DNA from 2 places in the Bradyrhizobium sp. LM2.9 genome. Region 1 is predicted to be linked to the other one. Evidence: predicted binding sites of a transcription regulator. Region 1 holds the regulator's gene; the other holds the start of a gene.

Region 1 (7,270 bases):
AGAACGGCGGCAAGGCGGCTGAAGAGCTCGACTACATCCCGATGCCCGAGGGCGTCGTGACCCTGGTCGAGAAGACCTGGGCTGCCGAGATCAAGAGCTAAGCTCGCGATCCTCGTGTCCCGGACGCGCTGCAGCGTGAAACGCTGCCGCGCCGAGCCGGGACCCACACCTGTGCCCCGGATCAGCGTCGCATCCGGGGCGCGGACCAACAAAAAACGTATACTATTTGGTACAGGGGATCGGCGTGGCAGAGATGGCCGTTCAGAGCGATATAATCGACGACGCCGGACCGTATGATCGCGCCAAGGCCTTGAGCGCGTTCAAAGTCGGGGACGTCACCTTCTACTGGATCACGCGGCTCTCCGCGATCTCGGTGCTTCTGATCCTCGGCGGCATCATCCTGTCGCTGATCGTCGGCGCCTTTCCGGCGATGAAGGAATACGGTCTCTCCTTCCTGTGGACGCAGCGCTGGGCGCCGTCCGCCGATCCGCCGGTGCTCGGCGCGCTCGGGCCGATGTACGGCACGCTCGTCACCTCCTTCATCGCGATGCTGATCGCCATCCCGGTCGGTCTCGGCATTGCGATCTTCCTCACCGAGCTCTGCCCGCAATGGCTGCGCCGCCCGATCGGCATGGCGATCGAGCTGCTCGCCGGCATCCCCTCGATCATCTACGGCATGTGGGGCTTCTTCGTGTTGGGTCCGTTCCTCGCCAACACATTCCAGCCCTTCATGATCAAGATCTTCGACGGCGTGCCGGTGCTGGGCGCGATCTTCGCAGGTCCCCCGTCCTATCTCAGCCTGTTCAATGCCGCGCTGATCCTCGCCATCATGGTGCTGCCCTTCATCACCTCGATCTCGGTCGACGTGTTCAAGACGGTGCCTCCGGTCCTGAAGGAAGCCGCCTACGGCGTCGGCTGCACCACCTGGGAAGTCGTCCGCAGCGTGGTGATCCCCTACACCCGCGTCGGCGTCATCGGCGGCGTCATGCTGGCGCTGGGCCGCGCGCTCGGCGAGACCATGGCGGTGACCTTCATCATCGGCAACTCGTTCCGCATCTCGACGTCGATCTTTTCGCCGGGCACCACGATCTCGGCGGCGATCGCATCCGAGTTCGCCGAGAGCGACGGCCTGCACCAGTCCGGCCTGATCCTGCTTGGCCTGCTGCTGTTCGTGCTGACGTTCTTCGTGCTCGCGGGCGCGCGGCTGATGCTGATGCGTTTGGAAAAGAAGGCGGGGAACTAACGCCATGAACCCGATCTATTCACGCCGCCGCCGCAAGGACTTCGTCATCCGCGGGCTCTGCATCGCCGCGACCGCCTTCGGCGTCACCTGGCTTGCGCTGATCCTGATCACGCTGCTCTACAACGGCCTGGCTGGCCTCAATGTCCAGCTGTTCACCGAGAACACACCGCCACCCGGATCGAACGAGGGCGGCCTGCTCAACGCCATCGTCGGCTCGCTGATCATGACCGTGATCGGCGTCGGCATCGGCGCGCCGCTCGGCATGTTCGCCGGCACCTATCTCGCCGAATACGGCCGCAACGACCGGCTGACCTCGGTGATCCGCTTCATCAACGACATCCTGCTGTCGGCGCCCTCGATCATCATCGGCCTGTTCATCTACGGCGCGGTGGTGGTGCCGATGCGCGGCTTCTCGGCGATCGCCGGCAGTCTCGCGCTCGCGGTCATCGTCATCCCGGTGGTGCTGCGCACGACTGAGGACATGCTGCTGCTGGTGCCGAACGCACTGCGCGAGGCGGCCTCGGCGCTTGGCCTGCCGCGCTCGCTGGTGATCAAGCGCATCGCTTATCGTGCTGCCCGATCGGGTCTCATCACCGGCGTGCTGCTTGCGACTGCCCGCGTCGCCGGCGAGACCGCGCCGCTGCTCTTCACCGCGCTGTCGAACCAGTTCTTCAGCCTCGGCCTGAACAAGACGATGGCGAACCTGCCGGTCACTATCAACAACTTCGTGCAGAGCCCCTACGCCTATTGGAAGCAGCTGGCCTGGAGCGGCGCGCTGCTCATCACCCTGACCGTTCTTGCCCTGAATATTGGCGCGCGCATCCTTGGCGCCGAGAGGACCGCAAAATGAGTGATCTTTCCGTATCGATGAGCGCGGCCGGCGGGCTGCCCCACGCGCCGGTGCTGCCCGAGGCCCCCCCCAAGGTGACCGTTCGCAACCTGAACTTCTATTACGGCGAGCACCACGCGCTGAAGAACATCAACCTGACGCTCGGCGCCAATCGCGTCACGGCGTTCATCGGCCCGTCGGGCTGCGGCAAGTCGACCCTGCTGCGCATCTTCAACCGGATGTACGACCTCTATCCGGGCCAGCGCGCCACCGGTCAGCTCATGCTCGACCAGACCAACATCCTCGACCCCAGGCTGGACCTCAATTTGCTGCGCGCCCGCGTCGGCATGGTGTTCCAGAAGCCGACGCCGTTCCCGATGACGATCTACGAAAACATCGCGTTCGGCATCCGTCTCTACGAGAAGATATCAAAGTCCGAGATGGACGGCCGGGTCGAGAAGGCGCTGCGCGGCGGCGCGCTGTGGAACGAGGTCAAGGACAAGCTCAACGCCTCCGGCCTGTCGCTCTCCGGCGGCCAGCAGCAACGCCTCTGCATCGCCCGCACCGTCGCGGTGCGGCCCGAGGTGATCCTGTTCGACGAACCCTGCTCGGCGCTCGACCCGATCTCGACCGCCAAGGTCGAGGAGCTGATCCAGGAGCTCTCCGAGGACTACACGATCGCGATCGTCACCCACAACATGCAGCAGGCGGCGCGCGTCTCCGACAAGACCGCCTTCATGTATCTCGGCGAGCTGATCGAGTTCGACGACACCAACAAGATCTTTACGTCGCCGACCGACCGGCGCACGCAGGATTACATCACCGGCCGGTTCGGCTGAGGAGACGCGACATGGGTTCTGAACATACCGCAAAGGCCTTCGACACCGACCTCCAGGAACTCACCCGGCTGGTTGCCGAGATGGGCGGCATCGCCGAGCGCATGATCGTCGATTCCGTCGACGCGCTGATCCGCCGTGACGTTCCGCTCGGCCAGCGCGTCGTCACCATCGACATCGAGCTCGACGCGCTGCAGAAGCGCATTGAGGAGCGCGCCGTGCTCACCATCGCCCGCCGTCAGCCGATGGCGGTCGATCTGCGCGAGATCGTCGGTGCCATGCGCGTCGCGACCGATCTCGAGCGCATCGGCGACCTCGCCAAGAACATGGGCAAGCGCGTCGCGGCGCTGGAGACGGATTTCCATCCGCTCAAGCTGTTCCGCGGCCTGGAGCACATGACCGACCTCGTGCAGCAGCAGGTCAAGTCGGTGCTGGACGCCTATGCCGCGCATGATTTGCCGGCGGCGATGGCGGTGTGGAAGGGCGACGAGGAAGTCGACGCCATCTGCACTTCGCTGTTCCGCGAGCTCCTCACCTACATGATGGAGGATCCGCGCAACATCTCGTTCTGCATCCATTTGATGTTCTGCGCCAAGAACATCGAGCGGATCGGCGACCACGCCACCAACATCGCCGAGACCGTGTTCTACATGATCGAGGGCCAGGCAATCACCGACAAGCGGCCGAAGGGCGATATGACGACCTTCGCCAGCTCGATACCAAACACCTAGGGAGCAACGACCGAGATGGGCGCACGCATTATGGTGGTTGAGGACGAGGAAGCCCTGACCGAGCTTCTCCGCTACAACCTCGAAGGCGACGGCTATGACGTCGAGACGGTCATGCGCGGCGACGACGCCGACACCCGTCTCAAGGAGCACATCCCCGATTTGATCGTGCTCGACTGGATGCTGCCGGGCCTGTCAGGCATCGAATTGTGCCGGCGGCTTCGCACCCGTCCCGAGACCAAGCAGCTCCCGATCATCATGCTTACCGCGCGCGGCGAGGAAAGCGAGCGGGTGCGGGGTCTTGCGACCGGCGCCGACGATTACATCGTCAAGCCGTTCTCGGTGCCGGAGCTCCTGGCGCGCGTGAAGGGCCTGCTGCGGCGCGCAAGCCCCGAGCGGCTCGCCGCCGTGCTCGCCTTTGGCGACATCGAGCTCGACCGCGACAAGCGCCGCGTGGCGCGCTCGGGCCGGCCGATCGATCTCGGCCCGACCGAATATCGCCTGCTGGAGTTCTTCCTGGAGCATCCGGGGCGGGTGTTCTCGCGCGAGCAACTGCTCGACAGCGTCTGGGGCCGCGACATCTACATCGACGAGCGTACCGTCGACGTGCATATCGGCCGCCTGCGCAAGCTGCTCAATCTCGGCCGCGAGCAGGACCCGATCCGCACCGTCCGCGGCGCCGGCTACGCGCTGGATGATCGTTTTGCCAAGGCGGAGCAGCAGGCGTAACTCGCTTCAAGCTCCGCCGTCGTTCCGGATCGACACGCGCTTTTGGCACGCTTGTCCGGGACGACATCAAGTGGGCCGAGGCGTCATCGTGTGACGGCGCCGCCCTTGCAGTCAGCTAAATCCGCTAGCTCAGCGCGGGCTCGGCTTCACCGGTGCGCGGCGCCGATCCGACGCCGGCTGATACGCGACGCGCGAGTGTTGTGCGCAATAGGGCAGGCCGGACAGCGCCTTGCCGCCGCAGAAGAAGAAGTCCGGGGTCGAGGGATCGCCGACCGGCCAGTGGCAGGTCGCCTCGTTCAGCTCGAGCAGCGTCAGCCGCTGGCTCATCGGCACCACGTTGTCGTAGGTGACCGGTTCGGCCTCCACTTCGACCTCGAAGGCCTGTGCCAGCGCGGTGTTGCCGCGCGAGATCGGGCGGGTCACCCGCATCATATGCTGCGCGGGGCGCGCCTTGCGCGGCCGGGGCGCTGCCGATGAAGGGCTCTTGGCGCGACCCGACAGGCCGAGCCTGTGCACTTTGCCGATCACGGCATTGCGGGTCACATTACCGAGCTCAGCCGCGATCTGGCTGGCCGAAAGTCCGGCCTCCCAGAGCTTTTTAAGCTGCTCGACGCGATCATCGGACCAGGTCAAAACTGTCATTGCACCCTTTCCCTCGCTGCCGGCCTGCCATCCTGGCGCCTCGCAGCGAATGCCTAAGCCTTTAAAAACCCGTGCCGCCAGAATCCCTTAAGGCTCGCCGGGCGTGACTAGAACGCCCGAACGTTTACGCCGGTACATAAGGACTTAGAGATCAGAACCACTGCACGAGATGTCGTATCTGACAATCCAAACGCTACAATATGGCGTGACTCCCGCGCAAGAGTCCGCCGACTCGCTTCCACATGTTCCGTGGTGAAATCCGCGAAATCGGCACCGCAAGACTACGGATTCAGCGTTTCGCGAGGCTTTCCGGGCGGCATTGACACCCGTCTTCCCAAGCATAAGATAGTGACACGTGCCGCCCCGAAAAGGCGGCACGTTTCGTTTTCCGGGCCGGTCAATGGTGCGTTGCGCAATGCACGCGTCACACCGTCCGCAACATCCAAGTGACATCATGACCAACAGCGCAGCGCCGCATTTGCTCCCCGTTTTCGCCAGAACCGACCTCGGTTTCGAGCGCGGCGAAGGCTGCTGGCTGATTGCGACCAATGGCGAGCGCTATCTCGATTTCACCTCGGGTGTCGCGGTGAACGCGCTCGGCCATGCCCATCCCGCGCTGGTCAAAGCGTTGCAGGAGCAGGCCACGAAGCTCTGGCACATGTCGAACCTGTTCCAGAGCCCGGATGGCGAGAAGCTCGCCAACCGCCTCTGCCATGAGAGTTTTGCGGACTTCGTGTTCTTCTGCAATTCCGGCGCCGAGGCGCTGGAGGGCGTGATCAAGCTGGTCCGCCATCATCACTTCTCCCAAGGGCATCCGGAACGTTACCGCATCATCACCTTCGAAGGCGCGTTCCACGGCCGCACGCTGGCGACGCTGGCCGCGACGGGATCTGCAAAATATCTGGAAGGTTTTGGTCCGCCGATGGATGGCTTCGACCAAATCCCGCATGGCGATATCGAGGCCGTGAAGAAAGCGATCGGTCCGCAGACCGCCGGCATCCTGATCGAGCCGATCCAGGGCGAGGGCGGCGTGCGCTCGGCAACCCCGGCCTTCCTCAAGGCACTGCGCCAGCTCTGCGACGACAAGGGCTTGCTGCTCGCGTTCGACGAGGTGCAGACCGGCATGGGCCGCACCGGCGATCTGTTCGCACACCGCCGTCTCGGCGTGACGCCCGATGTGATGTCGCTGGCGAAGGCGCTCGGCGGTGGCTTTCCGATCGGCGCAGTGCTGGCGACCGCGGATGCGGCGGCTGGCATGGGGCCCGGCTCGCACGGCTCGACCTTCGGCGGCAATCCGCTCGCGATTTCGGCTGCGAACGCCGTGCTCGACGTCATGCTCAAGCCCGGCTTTCTTCGACCACGTGCAGAGAATGTCGCTGCTGCTCAAGCAGAAGCTCGCCTCCGTGATCGATCGTCATAGCGATGTCGTCAGCGAAGTGCGCGGCGAGGGCCTGCTGATCGGCATCAAGGCCGTGGTGCCTTCAGGCGATCTCGTTGCAGCCTTGCGCGACGAAAAGCTGCTCACCGTCGGCGCCGGCGACAATGTCGTACGTTTCCTGCCGCCTTTGATCGTCACCGAAGCCGAGATCGAGGACAGCGTTGGGCGGCTCGAACGCGCCTGCACCGCGTTGTCCGGCAACAAGCGGGCGGCAAGCTGATGAGCAAGTCGCCCAATAAAGCACCGAAGCACTTCCTCGATATCGACGCGCTGCCGCTGTCGGAGCTCAAGAGCATGCTGGCTGCGTCCTCCGCGATGAAGGCGAAGCAGAAGGCGCATCAGCCGGTCAAGCCACTTGAAGGCAAGACGCTGGCGATGATTTTCGAGCGCCCCTCGACGAGGACGCGGGTGTCGTTCGATGTCGCCATGCGCCAGCTCGGCGGCGAACCCATCATGCTCACCGGCGCGGAGATGCAGCTCGGCCGCGGCGAGACCATCGCCGACACCGCGCGCGTGCTGTCGCGCTATGTCGACGCCATCATGATCCGCATTCTCAATCACGATGCCCTGCTCGAGCTCGCGGCGAACGCCACCGTTCCTGTCATCAACGGCCTGACGCGGCGTTCGCATCCCTGCCAGGTGATGGCTGATCTCATGACCTATGAGGAGCATCGCGGCCCGATCGAGGGCAGGACTGTGGCCTGGACCGGCGACGACAACAACGTGCTCGCCTCCTGGGCGCACGCCGCCGAACGCTTCAAGTTCCAGCTCAACGTCGCGACGCCCCCGGAGCTCGCGCCGAAAAAGGCGATGCGCGATTTCATC
Region 2 (7,270 bases), 5.1 Mb from region 1:
GCCGCGCCTTCAGCACGTCGAGCTGGAGCGCACCGACGACGCCAACCAGCGCGGGTGCGCCGTCGCGCGGGCGGAACACCTGCACCACGCCCTCTTCCGACATCTGCTGAAGCGCTTCCTTCAGCTTCTTCGCCTTCATCGCATCGGTGAGACGCACCCGGCGGACGATTTCCGGCGCAAAGCTCGGCACGCCGACGAAGTTAAAATCCTCACCGTCGGTCAACGTGTCGCCGATGCGCAGCGTGCCATGATTGGGAATGCCGACGACGTCGCCGGCATAAGCCTCGTCCGCAACCGAACGGTCCTGCGCGAAGAAGAATTGCGGGCTGGACAGCGGCATGCTCTTGCCGGTGCGCACGAGCTTCGCCTTCATGCCGCGGCTGAGCTTGCCGGAGCACAGACGCGCAAAGGCGATGCGGTCGCGGTGATTCGGATCCATGTTGGCCTGGATCTTGAACACGAAGGCGCTCATGCGCGGATCGGTGGCTTCGACCCTGCGCTGGTCGCTCTCCTGCGCGCGCGGCTCGGGCGCGAACATGCCGAGGCCTTGCAGCAGGTCGCCGACGCCGAAATTGCGCAGCGCACTGCCGAAATAGACCGGCGTCAGATGGCCCTCGCGAAACGCTTCGAGCTCGAACGGTTTTGACGCCGCGGTGACGAGATCGAGCTCGTCCTTGACCGCTGACACATCGAGATTGGCATTGAGCTTGGCGAGCTCGGCAATCTCGATCTGCTGCGCCGCGCCGGTCTTGGCGCCGCCGCCTTCGAGCAGGCGCACGCCGCCATTGACGACGTCGTAGGTACCGAGGAACTCGCGACCGCGGCCGACCGGCCAGGTCATCGGCGTGGTGTCGAGCGCCAGCGTCTTCTCGATCTCGTCGAGGAGCTCGAAGACATCGCGGCTCTCGCGGTCCATCTTATTGATGAAGGTGATGATCGGGATGTCCCGAAGACGACACACCTCGAACAGCTTTCGGGTGCGCGCCTCGATGCCCTTGGCCGCGTCGATCACCATGACGGCGGAATCGACAGCCGTGAGCGTGCGATAGGTGTCTTCCGAAAAGTCCTCGTGGCCCGGCGTGTCCAGCAGATTGAACACGAGGCCCTCGAACTCGAAGGTCATGACCGAGGTCACGACCGAGATGCCGCGCTCGCGCTCGATCTTCATCCAGTCCGAACGCGTGTTGCGCCGCTCGCCCTTGGCCTTGACCTGGCCGGCCAGATTGATGGCGCCGCCGAACAGCAGCAGCTTTTCGGTCAGCGTGGTCTTGCCGGCGTCCGGATGCGAAATGATCGCAAAGGTCCGCCGCCGCGACACTTCAGCGGCAAGCGGGGAACGGGCCGGCGATTCGGCTGTGGTGGCGATGTCGGACATTGCGGCAGCGTTTGGCAGGGAAAATGAGCCTTATCAAGCCTCATTTGGTGATTGCAGTGCCTTCCGGCCAGCCCCATATCGGGCTTGGATCAGGGCTTGGGAAGGACGGCCTTCCCGCCCATCAGCACGCCAGTCGCGGGGACGACCCTGCCTCGAAGGGAGGGTCGCCATGGCCTGGAGCATCCTGTTCGTCGCCGGTCTCCTGGAGATCGCCTGGGCGATCGGCCTCAAATACACCGAGGGATTTACGAAGCTCGTCCCGTCTGTCCTCACGCTCGGGGCCATGGCCGGCAGCATTATCCTGCTTGGGCTTGCCCTCAAATCGCTGCCGATTGGAACCGCTTATGCAGTCTGGACCGGCATCGGCGCGGTCGGCACCGCGACGCTCGGCATCATCCTGTTCGGCGAGCCGGCCACCGCGTTCCGCCTCGCCAGCATCGGGCTGATCGTCGCCGGGATTGTCGGGCTGAAGCTCGTTACCTGATGAAGATCTGTACTGCCCACCAGGTCAGCGCGGCGACGATGGCGGAGGCCGGCATCGTGATGACCCAGGCATAGACGATCGAGCTGGCGACATTCCAGCGCACCGCCGAGAGGCGGCGGGCGGCGCCGACGCCGACGATCGCGCCGGTGATGGTGTGGGTGGTCGAGACGGGAACACCGAGAAAGGTCGCCATGAACAGGGTCGCGGCACCGCCGGTCTCGGCGCAAAAGCCCTGCATCGGGGTCAGTTTTGTAATCCGCAATCCCATCGTGCGGACAATGCGCCAACCACCCATCAGCGTGCCCATTGCCATGGCCGCCTGGCAGGAGAGCACCACCCAGAAGGGCACGAAGAATTCGCCGCCAAGTTGGCCCTGCGAATAGAGCAGCACGGCGATGATGCCCATGGTCTTCTGCGCGTCATTGCCACCATGGCCGAGCGAATAGAGCGAAGCAGAGGCGAACTGCAGAATGCGGAAGGCGCGATCGACGGCAAAGGGGGTGGAGCGCACCGAGGCCCAGGAGACGATTGCAACCAGTACCATCGCGAGCAGGAAGCCGACGAGCGGAGACAGCACGATCGCGATCACCGTCTTGGACAATCCGCTCCAGACCGCCGCCGAAAGGCCGGCTTTGGCCACGCCGGCACCAAATAGACCGCCGATCAATGCGTGGGACGAAGACGATGGGATGCCGAGCGCCCATGTCACGAGGTTCCAGACGATGGCGCCGACCAGCGCCGCGAAGATCACCTGGGCATCCACGATCGCGGGATCGATGATGCCGGTGCCGATGGTCTGGGCGACGTGCAGCCCGAACACCATGAAGGCGACGAAATTGAAGAACGCGGCCCAGAACACCGCGAATTGCGGCCGCAGCACGCGGGTCGAGACGATGGTCGCGATCGAATTGGCGGCGTCATGCAGGCCGTTCAGGAAGTCGAACAACAGCGCGACGGCGATCAGTCCGACCAGGACGGGAAGACCCAACGCAACATCCACCGCGCGGCCCCTGCCCTAAACTTGCTCGATGACGATGCTGTTGATCTCGTTCGCGACGTCGTCGAAGCGGTCGGCGACTTTCTCGAGATGGTCGTAGATCTCCGCGCCGACGATGAAATCCATCGCGTTGCCGTCGCGATGCTTGAGGAATAGTTCCTTCAGCCCGATATCCTGGAGATCGTCGACGCGCCCCTCGAGCTTGGTCAATTCTTCCGTGATCGCAGTCAGCATGGCCACGTTCTGACCGATCGCCTGCATCAGCGGCAACGCGCGACCGACCAGATTGGCGCATTCCACCAAGAGCACGCCGATCTCGCGCATCGGCGGCTCGAAGATGCGAACCTCGAACAGCATCACGGCCTTGGCGGTCTGCTGCATCTGGTCGATGGCGTCGTCCATCGAGGTGATCAGGTTCTTGATGTCGCCGCGGTCGAACGGGGTGATGAAGGTGCGGCGCACCGCCGTCAGCACCTCGCGGGTGATGTTGTCGGCATCGTTCTCGAACTGGTTGACGCGCTGGCAATAGACCGGCGTCTCCGCGCCCCCGTTGAGCATGCCCTGGAGCGCGATCGAGCCCTGAATCACGGTCTGGGCGTGGCGGTCGAACAGGTCGAAGAACCGTTCTTCCTTGGGCAGGAAAGCGCGAAACAATCGCATCATGGGGGAGAGACTACCGGTTGGATAATGGCCTAGCCCAAGCGGGCCGTCATGAAACTGTCATAGACCATTTTCGATCCACGCGCGTGCCACCTCACGCCCGTGGAGTCGGATCATCCACCGCTTTCGCGCGCCAACGATTTTTCTGCTACATCAATGGCTTACAGCGAACGCCGGAGGTAATGCGCGATTTCGCCGATGACGCCACGGCGGAAGGTGAGCACACAGATCACGAAGATCGAGCCCTGGATCACCGTCACCCACTGGCCGAAGCTCGCCAGATATTGCTGCATGGCGATGATCGCGAAGGCACCGACCACGGGCCCGAAGATGGTCCCGAGCCCGCCGACCAGCGTCATCAGCACCACCTCGCCGGACATCGACCAGTGCACGTCGGTGAGCGAAGCGTTCTGCGCCACGAACACCTTCAGCGATCCCGCAAAGCCGGCGAGCGTGCCCGACAGGACGAAAGCCAGGAACTTGTACTGATCGGTCCGGTAACCGAGCGAGATCGCGCGCGGCTCGTTCTCACGGATCGCCTTCAGGACTTCGCCGAAAGGCGAATTGATGATGCGGTAGATCAGCAGGAAGCCGGCGAGGAAGCCGACCAGCACCACGTAGTAGAGCACGGTCGGCTTGGTCAGATCGAACACGCCGAACATGCGGCCCTGCGGGATGCCCTGGATGCCGTCCTCACCATGGGTGAACGGCGCCTGGAGGTAGATGAAGTACAGCAGCTGCGACAGCGCCAGCGTGATCATCGAGAAATAGATGCCCTGGCGGCGGATCGAGATGAAGCCGGTGATGAGCGAGAGCCCGAACGCCGCGGCAATGCCGACGAGGATGCCGAGTTCCGGCGGCAACGCCCACACTTTCAGCGCGTGCGCGCTGCAATAGCCGGCGGTGCCCATGAACATCGCGTGGCCGAACGAGAGCAGGCCGCCATAGCCGATCAGGAGATTGAATGCACAGGCCAGCAGCGCGAAGCACAGCGCCTGCATCACGAAGAACGGATAGATGCCGCTGAATGGCACCGCAGCCAGCAGCAGCGCCATCACCACGAACACGATCATCTCGTCGCGGATCGCGCGCGGGGGCGCCGGCAGTGTGTCGTCCGTCAAGGCTGTCATATCAGGCCGCCCTTCCCGTCAATCCCGTTGGCTTCACCAAGAGCACCAGCACCATCAGCACGAACACGACGGTGTTGGAGGCCTCGGGGTAGAAATACTTGGTCATGCCCTCGATCACACCGAGCGCGAAGCCGGTGATGATGGAGCCCATGATCGATCCCATGCCGCCGATCACGACCACCGCGAACACGACGATGATGAGGTCGGCTCCCATCAGCGGCCGCACCTGGTTGATCGGCGCCGACAGCACGCCGGCGAGCGCGGCAAGGCCGACACCGAGGCCGTAGGTCAGCGTGATCATGCGCGGCACGTTGACGCCGAAGGCGCGCACCAGCGTCGGGTTTTCGGTGGCTGCACGCAAATAAGCGCCGAGCCGTGTCTTCTCGATCAGGAACCAGGTCGCGATGCAGACCACCAGCGAGAAGATGACGACCCAGCCGCGATAGACGGGCAGGAACATGAATCCGAGATTCATGCCGCCCTTGAGCTGGTCCGGAATGGCGTAAGGCAGGCCGGAGGAGCCGAAGTAGTTCTGGAACACGCCCTGCACAATCAGCGCAATGCCGAAGGTCAGAAGCAGACCGTAGAGATGATCCAGCCCGGTCAGCCATTGCAGCATGGTCCGCTCCAGGATCATGCCGAAGATGCCGACGATGATCGGCGCAAGCAGCAACGCCCACCAGTAGTTGATGCCGCCGAGGTTCAGCAGGAAATAGGCAGCGAACGCGCCCATCATGTAGACCGCACCATGGGCGAAATTGATGATGTTGAGCATGCCGAAGATCACGGCAAGCCCGAGACTGAGCAGCGCGTAGAACGAGCCGTTGATCAGTCCCACCAGTAGCTGAGCGTAAAGAGCCTGCATCGATCCCGCACCCGGTCCCTTCGGCGTTCCCTGAAAGTCGCCCGCAGGCCTGATGGCCTGCGGGCGGTTATCTTACTTCTTCAAGAGCGCGCACTTGCTCTCGGACAGCGGCGTGAAGGCCTGGTCGCCCGGCACCGTGCCGACCAGCTTGTAGAAGTCCCATGGTCCCTTGGACTCGGAGGGCTTCTTCACCTCGAACAGATAGGCATTGTGGATGGTGCGCCCGTTGGGCTGGATCTCGCCCTTGCCGAACAGATCGTCTTCCGTCGGCATCGACTTCATCTTCTCGACGACCTTGGCGCCGTCATGCGGGTTGCCGCCGAGCGCTTCCAGTGCCTTGAAATAGTGACGCACGCCCGCATAGACGCCAGCCTGCACCATGGTCGGCGGCGCGTTGCTCTTCATCTTCTCGGCGAAGCGCTTGGAGAACGCCCGGGTCTGGTCGTTCATGTCCCAGTAGAAGGTCTCGGTGAAGTTGAGGCCCTGCGCGGTCTCGAGCCCGATCGCCTTGACGTCGGTGAGGAACAGCAGCAGCGCCGCGAGCTTCTGACCGCCCTTGACGATGCCGAACTCGGCCGCCTGCTTGATCGTGTTGGTGGTGTCGCCGCCGGCATTGGCAAGGCCGATGATCTTGGCCTTGGAGGCCTGCGCCTGGAGCAGGAAGGACGAGAAGTCCGGCGTGTTCAGCGGATGCTTGACGCTGCCGACCACCTTGCCGCCATTGGCGGTGATGACCGCAGTGGTGTCGCGCTCCAGCGCCGCGCCGAAGGCGTAGTCCGCGGTCAGGAAGAACCAGGTGTCGCCACCGGCCTTCACCAGCGCCTGGCCGGTGGTATGCGCCAGCATGTAAGTGTCGTAGGTCCAGTGCACGGTATTGGGCGAGCACTGCGCGTTGGTGAGGTCGGAGGTCGCCGCACCCGAGTTGATGTAGACGCCGTTCTTCTCCTTGACGACGTTGTTGACGGCCAGCGCCACGCCGGAATTCGGCACGTCGACGATGATGTCGACCTTGTCGACGTCGAACCATTGCCGCGCGATCGCGGTGCCGATGTCGGGCTTGTTCTGGTGATCGCCCGAGATGAGGTCGATCTTCCAGCCCTTCGCAGCCAGGCCGGAATCTTCAATGGCCATCTGCGCGGCGAGCGTCGAGCCCGGTCCGCCGAGGTCGGCGTAGAGCCCGGACTGATCGGACAGCGCGCCGATCTTGACGGTCTTGTCCTGCGCGGACGCGACGCCCGTTACGGCGAAGGTGAGCGCGGTGGTCAGCAGCAATGACGCAATCGACATGGTCTTCATGCAACTTTCCTTTTGAATTTTCTCGTTCGCAGTTCTTTTGTTGAGCATGATCTTTCGGAAAACCGCTACACACTTTTCCGGATCATGCTTTAAACGCCGAGATAGGTGTGGAGCTTGTCCATGTTGGCGGCAAGCTCCGCATTGGAAAATCCGTCAATGATCTTGCCGTGCTCGACCACGTAATAGCGGTCGGCGACGGTGGATGCGAAGCGGAAGTTCTGCTCGACCAGGAGGATCGTAAAACCCTCCTTCTTGAGCCGCGCAATGGTGTGGCCGATCTGCTGGATGATGACGGGCGCGAGACCCTCGGTCGGCTCGTCCAGCATCAGGAAGTTCGCGCCGGTGCGCAGAATGCGCGCGATCGCGAGCATCTGCTGCTCGCCGCCGGAGAGTTTGGTTCCCTGGCTGTTGAGCCGTTCCTTCAGGTTCGGAAACAGATCGAAGATCTGCTCGAGCGGCAATC

The links. The regulator PhoB, encoded in region 1, activates phosphate uptake and scavenging genes when phosphate is short. The targets are predictions, from matches to a motif close to TGTCATNNANCTGTCAT.
Region 2: the regulator PhoB is predicted to act here: its motif matches at 3,564-3,580, upstream of ACVWW3_RS08575 (DUF47 domain-containing protein).

The regions. Positions count from the first base shown of each region.
Region 1 covers NZ_JBSRYJ010000002.1:6,608,536-6,615,805, forward strand. Annotated here, with positions in the region: gene pstS (phosphate ABC transporter substrate-binding protein PstS) at 1-101, shown strand, start outside; gene pstC (phosphate ABC transporter permease subunit PstC) at 254-1,243, shown strand; gene pstA (phosphate ABC transporter permease PstA) at 1,248-2,093, shown strand; gene pstB (phosphate ABC transporter ATP-binding protein PstB) at 2,090-2,911, shown strand; gene phoU (phosphate signaling complex protein PhoU) at 2,923-3,639, shown strand; gene phoB (phosphate regulon transcriptional regulator PhoB) at 3,655-4,365, shown strand; gene ACVWW3_RS33860 (GcrA family cell cycle regulator) at 4,495-5,007, opposite strand; partial or broken gene ACVWW3_RS33865 (acetylornithine transaminase) at 5,462-6,665, shown strand; gene argF (ornithine carbamoyltransferase) at 6,665-7,270, shown strand, end outside.
Region 2 covers NZ_JBSRYJ010000002.1:1,521,597-1,528,866, reverse strand. Annotated here, with positions in the region: gene ACVWW3_RS08590 (peptide chain release factor 3) at 1-1,375, opposite strand, end outside; gene sugE (quaternary ammonium compound efflux SMR transporter SugE) at 1,545-1,859, shown strand; gene ACVWW3_RS08580 (inorganic phosphate transporter) at 1,852-2,859, opposite strand; gene ACVWW3_RS08575 (DUF47 domain-containing protein) at 2,875-3,519, opposite strand; gene ACVWW3_RS08570 (branched-chain amino acid ABC transporter permease) at 3,678-4,646, opposite strand; gene ACVWW3_RS08565 (branched-chain amino acid ABC transporter permease) at 4,648-5,511, opposite strand; gene ACVWW3_RS08560 (ABC transporter substrate-binding protein) at 5,584-6,807, opposite strand; gene ACVWW3_RS08555 (ABC transporter ATP-binding protein) at 6,897-7,270, opposite strand, start outside.